Regions from separate parts of the Devosia albogilva genome, predicted to be linked through region 1. Evidence: predicted binding sites of a transcription regulator. Region 1 holds the regulator's gene; the other holds the start of a gene.
The links. The regulator PhoB, encoded in region 1, activates phosphate uptake and scavenging genes when phosphate is short. The targets are predictions, from matches to a motif close to TGTCATNNANCTGTCAT.

Region 1 (6,418 bases):
CCGTCGCTCGAAACCATCGCTTCGGGTGAGTACCCGGTCTCCCGCCCGCTCTACTTCTACGTCAAGGGCGAGCACATCGGCGTTGTCCCGGGCATCGAGGAATACGTCCAGTTCTTCCTCTCCGACGCCATGACCGGCGCCGGTGGCACCCTCGAAACCGCTGGCCTGATCCCGCAGCCGGCCGAAGTCACCGCCGAAGTCCTCGGCAACTTCGAGTCGGCCACCGCGCTCACCGCCGCCGACCTCTAGGAAAATCTAGCGGGGAGGCGTTCGCGCCTCCCCGCCCTCACCGATCAAGACAGGGGCTCAGCCGTGAACATGTGGATCGTCGCAGCCTTGCTGCTCATCCTGCTCAGCCTGAGCTACTCTCTGGGTTGGTCCAAGGCCCGCGCCTTTGCCGGCGCCACCACTGCCACCGGCACTCGCCCCCACTCGCGCCCGCAATACCATGGCGCTCGTCTTGCCATCTGGACGTTGCTGCCGGCCCTGGCCGTGCTGATCCTCTGGGCCGTCTTCGGCGACACCCTCACCCGCGACTATGCCATCGGCCTCCTGCCCGCTGACGTCGCAGCGCAGACCGGCCCCGCCCTCGAAACCGCGCTCCAGCGCGTGCGCGCCATCGCTTCGGGCTATGGCGTCGCCGGCGAGGTGCAGCCCTATGAGGCCGCCGCGGGCGAGGCGCTGGCCCGCTTCAACCTCATCGTCATGCTGGTCGTCATCCTTGCCGCCGCCGGCCTCGGCTTCGCCGCACTGATCGTCGCCCGCGCCCGCATGGCCCCGCGTCTGCGGGCCCGCAACGAGGTCGAGACGATGGTGCGGCTGCTGCTGCTCGCCTGCTCGGGCGTCGCCATCCTCACCACCGTCGGCATCGTGGTATCGCTGCTCAGCGAAGCCATCCGCTTCTTCACCTTCGTCAATCCGCTCGATTTCTTCTTCGGCACCGTCTGGAACCCAGGCTTTTCCACCACCGGCAACCAGGCCACCGGCGACTATGGCCTCTTGCCGCTGCTCTGGGGCACGGTGATGATCAGCATCATCGCCATGCTGGTTGCCCTCCCCATCGGACTGATGACGGCGATCTACCTCAACCAGTACGCGCCCGGCCGCATCCGCGCCGTGGTCAAGCCGGTCATCGAAATCCTCGCCGGCATTCCCACCATCGTCTACGGCTTCTTCGCCCTGGTCACGGTCGGGCCCTTCCTTGCCGGCTTCGGCGACGTCATCGGCGTCGATATCCGCGCCACCTCCGCACTCACCGCCGGCGTGGTAATGGGCGTGATGATCATCCCCTTCATCTCCTCGCTCAGCGACGACATCCTCAACCAGGTCCCGCGCACCCTGCGCGACGGCGCCTATGGCCTTGGCGCCACCCAGTCCGAGACCATCCGCAACGTCCTGCTGCCGGCGGCCCTCCCCGGCATCGTCGGCGCCTTCCTGCTCGCCGTCAGCCGCGCCATCGGCGAAACCATGATCGTGGTGCTCGCCGCCGGCAACGCGCCGATCCTGCGCGCCAACCCGTTCGAGCCGACCTCCACCGTCACTGTCTCCATCGTCAACCAGTTGACCGGCGACACCGATTTCGCCGGCCCGCAGTCGCTGGTCGCCTTCGCCCTCGGCCTCACCCTGTTCGGGATGACCCTGATCCTCAACATCGTGGCGCTCTACATCGTCCGCCGCTTCCGGGAGCAGTACGAATAATGTCCGACACCGACGCTCCCCGCCCCTCCGCCAACCGCGACCGCATCCGCGCCTCGCTCGCCCGCCGTCACCGCGGCGAAGCGATCTTCCGCGGCCTCGGTATCGCCGCCGTGCTCCTCGCGCTCGGCTTCGTCGCCATCCTGTTCACCACCATCATCTCCAAGGGCCTGCCCTCCTTCCAGCAGTCGCGCCTGCACGTCGAAGTGTTCTTCGATCCCGCGGTGATCGACGTAGGCCCCGCCCCCACCCGGCAAGCCGGCCAATCCGACGCCGATTTCCGCGCCGCCCAGCTCGCCTGGCAGCGCGACCTGGCCATGCTCAACTGGAACAGGATCGTCGAGGACGCCCTCCGCCGCGCCGCGCCCGCCGGCTTCGAGATCGACACCCGCCAACTCCTGACGGTGGTCGAGACCAGCGAGCGCCACACCCTGCGCGAGATGTTCGTGCGCTATCCCGCCCTGCTCGGCCAGACCGTGGAAGTGAGCCTGCTCGCCTCCGCCAATGTCGACAACTGGCTCACCGGCCGCATCAACCGCGACCTCGCCGACGCCCAGCAGCAGCTTTCCGCCCCTGCCCGCGCCCTGGCCGACGGCTTCTACGCCGACGGCACCATCACCCGCGACTTCGCCTGGAGCCTGTTCTTCAACGTCGACAGCCGCGCCGCTCCCGCGGCCGCCGGCCTCGCCGGCGCCTTCATGGGCTCGCTCTACATGATGATGATCGTCATCGTCCTGGCGGTGCCGATCGGGGTGGCGAGCGCCATCTACCTCGAGGAGTTCGCGCCCAAGTCGCGCCTCACCGACCTCATCGAGGTCAACATCAACAACCTCGCCGCCGTGCCCTCGATCGTCTTCGGCCTCCTGGGCGCCGCCGTGTTCATCAACACGCTGCACCTGCCGCTGTCGGCGCCGCTCGCCGGCGGTCTCGTGCTGACGCTGATGACGCTCCCCACCATCATCATCGCCACCCGCGCCGCCCTCAAGGGCGTGCCGCCTTCCCTGCGCCAAGCCGCCCTCGGCATGGGGGCCTCCCGCACCCAGATGGTATTCCACCACGTGCTGCCGGTGACCTTCCCCTCGATCCTCACCGCCACCATCATCGGCGTCGCGCAAGCTCTGGGCGAAACCGCCCCGCTCCTCCTCATCGGCATGAATGCCTTCGTCGCCTCGGTGCCCGCCAGCCCGCTCGACCAGGCCACCGCCCTGCCCGTCCAGATCTTCCTCTGGCAGGGCAACGAGAACCGCAACTTCTTCGAGGCCCGCACCTCCGCCGCCATCATGGTGCTGCTGGCCCTGATGATCCTGCTCAACGCCATCGCCATTTTCCTGCGCTCCCGGCTGGAAAAGCGTGCCTAAGGAGGCTCAAATGGACCTGCTCGCCGCCAAGGTGAAGATGACCAACCAGACCGTGGATGCCTCGATGAACCCCACCGACGTGCTGGATCGCCCGATCCGCCTCACCGCCCGCGACGTGACCGTGCACTACGGCACCAAGCAGGCGCTGTTCGGCATCTCCATCGACATCCCCGACCGCGCCGTCACCGCCTTCATCGGTCCCTCCGGCTGCGGCAAGTCGACCTTCCTGCGCTGCATCAACCGCATGAACGACACCATCGAAGGCGCCAAGGTCGGCGGCACCATCAAGCTCGACGGCGAGGATATCTACGATCCCAGCCTCGACGTGGTGGAACTGCGCGCCCGCGTCGGCATGGTGTTCCAGAAGCCCAATCCCTTCCCCAAGTCGATCTACGACAACGTCGCCTACGGCCCGCGCATCCACGGCCTCGCCCGCAACAAGGCCGAACTCGACGAGATCGTCGTCTCCTCCCTCCGCAAGGCGGGCCTGTTCGAGGAGGTGAAGGATCGCCTCAACGAGCCCGGCACCGGCCTCTCCGGCGGCCAGCAGCAGCGCCTCTGCATCGCCCGCGCCATTGCTGTCGGCCCCGAGGTCATCCTGATGGACGAGCCCTGCTCGGCGCTCGACCCGATCGCCACCGCCATCATCGAGGAACTCATCGACGAGCTCCGCGAAAACTACACCATCGTCATCGTCACCCACTCGATGCAGCAGGCGGCCCGCGTGTCGCAGAAGACCGCCTTCTTCCACCTCGGCAATCTGATCGAGCAGGGCGACACCGAAGAGATCTTCACCAACCCGGTGAACAAGCAGACCCAGGACTACATCATGGGCCGCATCGGCTGATCGCGGACCTGAGGAGACAGCACATGGCCGCCCCCGGTACCGACCACATCGTCACCGCCTATAGCGAGGAGCTAAACACCCTCGCCCAGTCCATTGCCGAGATGGGCGGCCAGGTCGAACTCGCCATCGAGAACGGCACCAAGGCCCTGCTCAAGCTCGACCGCGAACTGGCCGACCTCACCATCATCGCCGACCAGCGCATCGACGACATGCAGCGCCGCATCGACGACATGGCCGTCTCCATGATCGCCCGCCGCCAGCCCATGGCCTCGGACCTGCGCGCCATAATCACCGCCATCCACGTCGCCAACGACCTCGAACGCGTCGGCGACATGGCCAAGCAACTGGCCCGCCGCTCGCTGAAGCTCGACGGGCTCAATCTCCAGCCCACCTTCTACAACGGGGTCCGCAACATGACCGCGCTGGTGCAGCGCCAGGTCAAGGGCGCCCTCGATGCCTATGCCAACCGCGACTCCGCCGGCGCCATCGACGTCTGCAACCGCGACGACGAGGTCGATGCCATGCACACCTCGCTGTTCCGCGAACTGCTCACCTACATGATGGAAGACCCGCGCAACATCACCCCCTGCACCCAGCTCCTGTTCTGCGCCAAGAGCCTCGAGCGCATCGGCGACCACGCCACCAACATCGCCGAGCGCGCCTACTATCTCCAGACCGGAAAGCAGCTCACCAGCGAAGTCCAGGAACTCCACCGCGTCCAGATCAAGGCCTGACCCACAACACTGATCTCTCCGCCCCCTCCCCCTTCAGGGGGAGGTGAGGTGGGGGTGTCCCAGCAACAGAACTGTCGGCGCCTTTCCTCCCCTCCCCCTTGAGGGGAGGGGCCGGGGGTGGGGGGCCCCCTTCAAGGCGCTATATCGATCCACCCGCTTTCCCCTGAAGGGTGACCCACAACACCGCCCTCCCTCCCCTTCAGGAGCAAGTGCGCTGGCTCTAGACGGAGCAAACCATGCCCGCCACCATTCTCGTCGTCGAAGACGAAGCCGATATCACCATCCTCCTGCGCTACAATCTCGAGGCAGAGGGCTTCCGCGTCGCCACCGCCGAGACGGGCGACGAAGCCATCCAGCACATCCAGGAGAAGCTTCCCGACCTGATCCTGCTCGACTGGATGCTGCCCGAAGTCTCCGGCATCGAACTCTGCCGCCGCTTCCGCGCCCGCGAGGAAACCGCCCGCGTCCCCATCATCATGCTCACCGCCCGCGGCGAGGAAGAAGAGCGCGTGCGCGGCCTCACCACCGGCGCCGACGACTACATCGTCAAGCCCTTCTCCGTCCCCGAGCTCATCGCCCGCATCCACGCCCTCTTGCGCCGGGCCAGCCCCAACCTCGTCACCGCCGCCCTCAAGCTGGGCGATCTCGAGCTCGACCGCACCACCCACCGCGTCCGCCGCGGCAATCGCGACGTCCATCTCGGCCCCACCGAATACCGCCTGCTCGAATACCTCATGCGCCATCCCGGCCGCGTCTACTCCCGCGAGCAGCTGCTCGACGGCGTCTGGGGCAACGACGTCTATGTCGACGAGCGCACCGTCGACGTCCACATCGGCCGCCTCCGCCGCGCCATCAATCGCGGCCGCGACCCCGACCCCATCCGCACCGTCCGCGGCGCCGGCTACGCCTTCGACGAACGCTTCGGGCAAGTCGCCTAACTCTCCCCGCCCACCGCCGCGTCCCTCCCCCGCTCGCGGGGGAGGCTAGGTGGGGGTTCCCCAGGAGAGGCCACTCCACGGCCGGTCCATGCTGCATCCGTGCTGCCACAACACGAAGCTGATGATGCTCCTGCGGCAGCAGGTTGGCTCCCCTGGCGCCGACCCTGCAGGATCGCGACAAGCCGATCTCTTGCCTTTGCGCTCCTGCCCCAGCCCCTCCCCCACCCACCCGAACGGGTGCGGCGCCGTGGCAGGGCGGCGACCATGTCTCTGCCGCACCACTGAATGGAGGACGCAGTGACAGGAGACGGCTACGGGTCCGACGTCCTCCTATTGCCAGCAACCCAACCGCGCTGTGTCTGCCTGTTTGCGGCCGGCCAGGGCGGGCGGAAGCGAATAATCAGCTCGGGCAGCGTGTCGCCCAGGGCAGACCTCTCACATCATCACAGCAGCAGGCAGCAGATTGCGGCGCCGGTACTCGGACGGGGACAGACCCACCAGGCGACGGAAGATGCGGCGGAAGCTGGCCGGCTCCAGATAGCCCACCTCCCCGGCAAGCTCGTCCAGCGGCAGGTCGGAGGTCTCGAGCAGGTGCTTTGCCTCCTCCACCCGCAGGATTTGAACATACTCCATGGGCGATAGCCCCGTCGCCGCCCTGAACCGGTTGAGAAAAGCGCGTTCCGTCAGGCCGCTGCGCGCCGCGAGCACTCTCACCACATTGGCCCGCGCATAGTTGTCGGCCAGCCAGAGCTGGGCGTCGGCGACCATCTGATCGTCGTGCTGGCGGCGGGCCGTCAGTCCGGCATAGGGCAACTGCCCCTCGTTGTGTGCCTGCACCAGGTAGGT
Region 2 (6,418 bases), 200 kb from region 1:
CTGCGCGGCATGTCGGACCGGCCGATGATCCCGGTGTCGCGCTACAACGACATCGACCGCACCACCCTGCCCGAGCGGCTGGACGTGCTCATCGACAACCAGGACATCGGCCTCTGCATGCTGGAAGACCGCGCCGGTCACGCCGTGTTCTTCCTCAACCATCTCGAATACGACAACCGCTCGCTCGCCGACGAATACGAGCGTGACGTCAAGGCCGGTCTCGACACCGCCCCGCCGGTAAACCTGTTCCCGAACGGTGATCCCACCAGGGAGCCCGAGAACCGCTGGCGCAGCCACGCGCACCTGTTGTTCCAGAACTGGATCAACGAGATCTACCAGACCACCCCCTACGAACTGGAAAAGATCGGCGAATAGCGAAAGGGGCCGGCTGATACCGGCCCCTTCCTTTTGCCTCAGACCGCGATCTTGCCGCCGCCCTGCCTGGTGATTGCCACCACCGACGGGCGGACCGGCATGTCGGGGTTGAAATCCGGCCAGCGGGTGGAGAGGTCCTCGTAGTAGGACACGCGCCCGAAGCCTTCCCAATCGTCGCCGCCATCGGCCGGGTGCTGCACCGCGACGAACGCCGTCTCGTCGTCCGGCGTGAACAGCGGCCCGCACATCTCGGCGCCCACCGGCACGCGGAAGAACAGCTTGGAGGTGGCGCGGGCATCGCCCTCGGTGTCCACGGCCCACAGCCCATCCGTGCGGCCGGTATCGGACGGATTGTTGCCATCCGTCGACACCCAGAGCCGGCCCAGCGAGTCCACCGCGCAGTTGTCGGGCATGCCGAACCAGCCGTTCTCGGTGGTGGCGCTGGAGAAGGTGGCACCGACCTCGGCGATGGACGGGTCACCGCACTTGAGCAGCACCTCCCAGGTGCCGGTGGTGGCGGCGAAATCCCCATCCGCCTCGGCGATTTCGATGATGTGGCCGAAGGCGTTCTCGGCGCGCGGATTGACGCCATCCACCTGCTCGGCCGTGCGGCGGGTGTTGTTGGTCAGCATGACATAGACCTTGCCGTTGACCCCGTTGGGTTGGATGTCCTCGGGGCGGTCCATCTTGGTGGCGCCGAGCAGGTCCGCGGCGCGGCGGGTCTCGATGACGATATCGGCCTGCGAGCCGAAGCCGTTCTCCTCGGTCAGCGGCCCTTCGCCATGGACCAGCGGCAGCCACTCCATGGAACCGTCCTCGGCGAAGCGGGCGACATAGAGCGTGCCTTCGTCGAGCAGGTCCATATTGGCGGCGCGGTCGTCGGGGTTGTAGCTGCCGGCGGTGACGAACTTGTAGACATAGTCGAAGCGCTCGTCGTCGCCGAGATAGAACACCACCCGGCCGTCCTTGTTGACGATCGACTCGGCGCCCTCATGCTTGAAGCGGCCGAGCGCGGTGCGCTTCTTGGGCATCGTATTCGGGTCCATCGCGTCGACCTCGACGATATAGCCGAATCGGTTCGGCTCGTTCGGCTCCTTGGAGATGTCGAACCGGTCGTAGAAATTGGCCCATTCATACGAGCCTTCCGGAATGCCCAGCCGGTCGTAGTTGGCAGCCTCGGGGTGGTCGGCCGGCAACTCGCCGCTGAAATAGCCGTGGATGTTCTCCTCGGCCATGATGTAGGTGCCCCAGGGGGTGACACCGCCGGCGCAGTTGTTGATGGTGCCGAACACCCTGGTGCCGGTCGGATCGGCATTGGTCTTGAGCCGGTCGTGCCCGGCAGCCGGACCGGTGATTTCCATTTCGGTATTGGCGGTGATGCGGCGATTGAGAGCGCCTTCCTTGACCACCTGCCACTTGCCGTCGACCTTGCGGATTTCCACGATGGTGCCGCCGTGGGCGGCGAGTTCGACGTCGACCTGCTCCTTGGTCAGCGGGTTCATGGTCATCTCGCCCTCGACCAGCGTCACGAGGCCGGGGAACATCAGATGCGGGTTGGTGTATTCGTGGTTGACCACCAGCAGGCCGTGCTCGGACGAGCCTTCCAGCGGGATATAGCCGACATAGTCGTTGTTGTAGCCGAACTGGCGTTCCTGCGCGGCTGCTGTCTGCGCCGTCGGGTCGAACTCGGGCGCATCGGGGAACAGGCCATCGCCCCAGCGCAGCAGGATGTCGGCGTCATAGCCCTCGGCGACGTGGTGGGTCTCGTCGATGCCGGCCTCCACCTCGGTGAAGGAGAAGGCCGAGCCGCCTTCCTGCGCGCGGGCCGGACGGGCGCTCAGCAGCGCCAGCGGGCTGACGGTCGCGGCAATGGCGGACACCGCCAGCGAGCCGGCCAGGAAGCCGCGGCGCGAGAAGCGGGCGATGATCAGCTCGCCCATGGTCGGGTTGGCGCTGTGGTTGCGCGGTTCGGCGTCGGCGGCCTCGAGTTGCGAGGTCTTGAAGATGGGCGTCTGGTCGGTCATCGCGATGCTCCTCAACAGCATGTTCGGTGCGAACTGGGAGCGGATGTATTGGCGGCCTTCGACAGCCGGGCGACAGTTCCGTGACGGTTCGGCGACAATGCACAGCCCCGTCGGCAGGGCGCCAAGCCCTTGCAACGGGCGCAGAACCGCCTACCTTCCACCCAGCCGAGGAGACCACTGCGCTTGCCCCAACCTCCGACCACGATCGTCGATGAACTGGGCATCGCCCTCGCCAATCTCGCCGACAACGCCACCGGCGCTTTCGTGCCGACCCTGCGGCTCGGGGTGACGGGTCTCAGCCGGGCCGGCAAGACCATCTTCATCACCGCGCTGGTGCACAACCTGCTCACCATGGGGCGGCTGCCCGGCTTCGCCGCCTTCGCCGAGGGAAGGTTCATCGGCGCGCGCCTGGCCGAGTATCCCGACGCCACCATTCCCCGCTTCGCCTATGAGCAGCATCTGGCGACGCTCACCGGCCGTCCCCCCGAATGGCCCGAGGGCACGCGGCGGATCTCGCAATTGCGGCTGGTGCTGAAGTTCCAGTCTGGCAAATGGCTCTCCGGCTGGCGCGGCCCGGCGTCGCTCAACCTCGATATCGTCGATTATCCCGGCGAGTGGCTGCTCGACCTGCCGCTTCTCGGCCTCAGCTATGCAGAGTGGAGCCGCGAGGCGCTGGAGCGGGCAGAGGGACACGGTGCCGAGGCTGCTGGCTTCCTCGAAGCTCTGGGTGGCGTCGATCCGCTCGCCGAGGCCAGCGACCTTGCCGCCGAGCATCTGGCCCTCGCCTTCACCGACTATCTGCGCCAGAGCCGCGAACTCGGCGCCATGTCGACGCTGCCGCCGGGGCGGTTCCTGATGCCGGGCGACCTCGAGGGCTCCCCTGCCCTGACCTTTGCGCCGCTGCCGCCGCAGCAGGCCGCCCGTAACGGCACGCTCTACGCGATGCTGGAACACCGCTACGAGGCCTACAAGGACCGGGTGGTGCGCCCCTTCTTCCGCGACCACTTCGCCCGGCTCGACCGGCAGGTGGTGCTGGTGGATACGCTCAAGGCGCTGAACGCCGGCCCGGCCGCCGTGGCGGACCTCGAAACGGCACTGACAGCAGTGCTGGCCTGCTTCCGCCAGGGCGACGTCAACCCGCTGCTGCGCCCCTTCAGCAAGCGCATCGACCGCATCCTGTTCGTCGCCACCAAGGCCGACCACGTCCACCACACCAGCCACGACCGGCTGGAGGCGATCCTCAACCGCCTCGTCGCTGATGCCGCGCGGCGCGCCCGCTTTGCCGGTGCCGAGAGCCGCTCGCTGGCGGTCGCCGCCATCCGGGCCACGGCCGAGGGCACCATCAACGAGGGCGGCGAAACCCTGCCGGCGCTGATCGGCACGCCGGTGGCCGGCGAAGAGCTGGACGGCATCACCTATGACGGCAAGACGGAAATCGCTTTGTTCCCCGGCGACTTGCCGGCCGATCCGGATTCTGCACTGAAGGGTGAGCCGCCGGTGATGCTCAACTTTCTGCGCTTCGCCCCGCCCTCGAGGCTCGAGCGCAATGCCGCCGGCGATGTGGTGCTGCCCCATATCCGTTTCGACCGCGCCATCGACTACCTGATCGGAGATTGGCTGGCATGAAGCGCCCCGTAGCCCGCCCCGTCGGCAACAGCGACACCGCCTCCACCGACCCCGTGCGGATGCCGCGCGCCTTCACGCCCGAGCGGGCGGAGGTGACAGAAGCGAGTTTCGAGCCGGTCGAGGAAGCGCCCCTGGTGTCCCCCTCCATGCCCAGAATGGGCTGGCTCGGCCGCATCGCCTGGGCGACCGGCGGGGCGTTGGTCGCGACGGGCATCGGCCTTGCCGCCGACCGGCTGATCCGCGACCTGTTCGCCACCCAACCCTGGCTCGGCTATGTTGGGCTCGGCCTGCTCGGCGCATTCGTCGTCGCGGTGCTGGCGCTGGTGCTGCGCGAGATGCTGGCGCTGCGCCGCCTGCGCGTGCTCGACGCGCTCCGCGCCGACGCCGAGGCAGCCATCGCCGGCAATGACCGCAAGGCCGCTGGAGCCGTCGCCGACACCCTGCTCGGCATCTATGGCGGGCGCGCCGACCTGGCTCGCGCCCGCACCGAGACCGAAGGGCACCTGCCGCATCTGTTCGATGGTACCGAGGTCGTGGCCCTCACCGAACGGAGCCTGCTCGCCCCGCTCGATGCCCGGGCCAGGGCGCTCACCGCCGCTTCGGCCCGCCGCGTGGCGCTGGTGACCGCCGTCTCCCCACGCGCACTGATCGACATCGCCTTCGTAATTTATGAAAGCGTGCGGCTGGCCGGTTCCATCGCCCGCCTCTACGGCGCCCGCCCCGGCTTCTTCGGCTCCTGGCGCCTCACCGGCGCCGTCCTCAGCCACCTCGCCGTCACCGGCGGCCTCGTGCTGACCGACGGCCTTGTCGAGCAACTGGTGGGCCAGGGCCTCGCGGCCAAACTCTCCGCCCGCCTCGGCGAGGGCGTCGTCAACGGCCTGATGACCGTACGCGTCGGCATCGCCGCCATCCGCGTCGTCCGCCCCCTGCCCTACCACACCCAAAAGCCGCCCACGGTGCGGGACTTCATCCCGGCGCTGACCAACGTAGTGAAGGACGCGGCAACCTAAGGCCCTGCGTCCGCCCACACTCGATGTTACCCCGGCCCCTGGGTCCCGTCGCGCCCGAGGGCAAGCTCTTGAGCCGTCAAGTAAGGCCCCGCGGCCGCCCCACCGCCGATGTCACCCCGGCCTTGGGCCCGCAACGTAAGGCCCCCGCGACCACCTCACACTCGATGTCACCCCGGCCTTGAACCGGGGCCCATCTCGAGATGCCTGCACGGCCGCCAGATGTCGTGTCGGCACCTCAGGATGGATCCCCGCTTCCGCGGGGATGACACCGAGGGTGTGGCGAGTAGCAACCCAAGAACACGAGCAACCACTGGTGCCGTGTTCATCGTCTCCCTCCCCCTTGTGGGGAGGGATCAAGGGTGGGGGATCGACGCATCGACCCACGCAGGCTACGCCGCCAGCTTCTCCGCCATCGCCTCGCGGGACGCAAGACCTTTGCAGCCCGCCCACACTCGATCTCACCCCGGCCCCCGGGTCGCGTCGCGCCCGAGGGCAAGTTCTTGAGCCGGGTCCCATCCTGAGATGGCACCACCTGCCGCTAGATGTCGTGTCCGCACCTCAGGATGGATCCCCGCTTGCGCGGGGATGACACCGAGGGTGTGGCGAGTAGCAAGTGCCCAAGAACACGAGCAACCACTGGTGCCGTGTTCATCGTCTCCCTCCCCCTTGTGGGGAGGGATCAAGGGTGGGGGATCGACGCATCGACCCACGCAGGCTACGCCGCCAGCTTCTCCGCCATCGCCTCGCGGGACGCAAGACCTTTGCAGCCCGCCCACACTCGATCTCACCCCGGCCCCCGGGTCGCGTCGCGCCCGAGGGCAAGCTCTTGAGCCGGGTCCCATCCTGAGATGGCACCACCTGCCGCTAGATGTCGTGTCCGCACCTCAGGATGGATCCCCGCTTGCGCGGGGGCTTCGAGCCGGCCGCAGGCGAAATCGCTCCGGTGGAGCGATTTCAGGCGAGAAGGCCATGAGGCTGTGCCCGAATGGCTGACAGCCGATGGGTTGGCACAGATCGTGCGCCACATCTGGCTCACGAGGGGCACGATACTGCAACACCCCCGATGTCACCCCGGCCCCCGGGTCGCGTCGCGCCCGAGGGCAAGCTCTTGAGCCGGGGCCCATCCTGAGATCTCACCACCTGCCGCCAGATGTCGTGTCGGCACCTCAGGATAGCTCCCCGCTTCCGCGGGAATGACACCGAGGGTGTGGCGAGTAGCAAGTGCCAAGAACACGAGCAACCACTGGTGCCGTGTTCATCGTCTCCCTCCCCCTTGTGGGGAGGGATCAAGGGTGGGGGATCGACGCGGGGATGACAATCGAGTTCGTGACGCCGGCTTGGGCGCGCCGCCGGTATGCCGCACCCCCGCCACGATGCAAGGGC

Region 2: a site for PhoB is predicted at 2,480-2,496, ahead of ACFSX5_RS02110 (PhoX family protein). Genes of this name have one in related genera too.

What each region holds. Positions count from the first base shown of each region.
Region 1 covers NZ_JBHUNP010000001.1:604,778-611,195, forward strand. Annotated here, with positions in the region: gene ACFSX5_RS03050 (substrate-binding domain-containing protein) at 1-249, shown strand, start outside; gene pstC (phosphate ABC transporter permease subunit PstC) at 319-1,698, shown strand; gene pstA (phosphate ABC transporter permease PstA) at 1,698-3,053, shown strand; gene pstB (phosphate ABC transporter ATP-binding protein PstB) at 3,118-3,900, shown strand; gene phoU (phosphate signaling complex protein PhoU) at 3,924-4,634, shown strand; gene phoB (phosphate regulon transcriptional regulator PhoB) at 4,871-5,572, shown strand; gene ACFSX5_RS03080 (GlxA family transcriptional regulator) at 6,008-6,418, opposite strand, start outside.
Region 2 covers NZ_JBHUNP010000001.1:400,445-406,862, forward strand. Annotated here, with positions in the region: gene ACFSX5_RS02105 (homoserine O-succinyltransferase) at 1-375, shown strand, start outside; gene ACFSX5_RS02110 (PhoX family protein) at 414-2,399, opposite strand; gene ACFSX5_RS02115 (YcjX family GTP-binding protein) at 2,583-4,025, shown strand; gene ACFSX5_RS02120 (YcjF family protein) at 4,022-5,035, shown strand.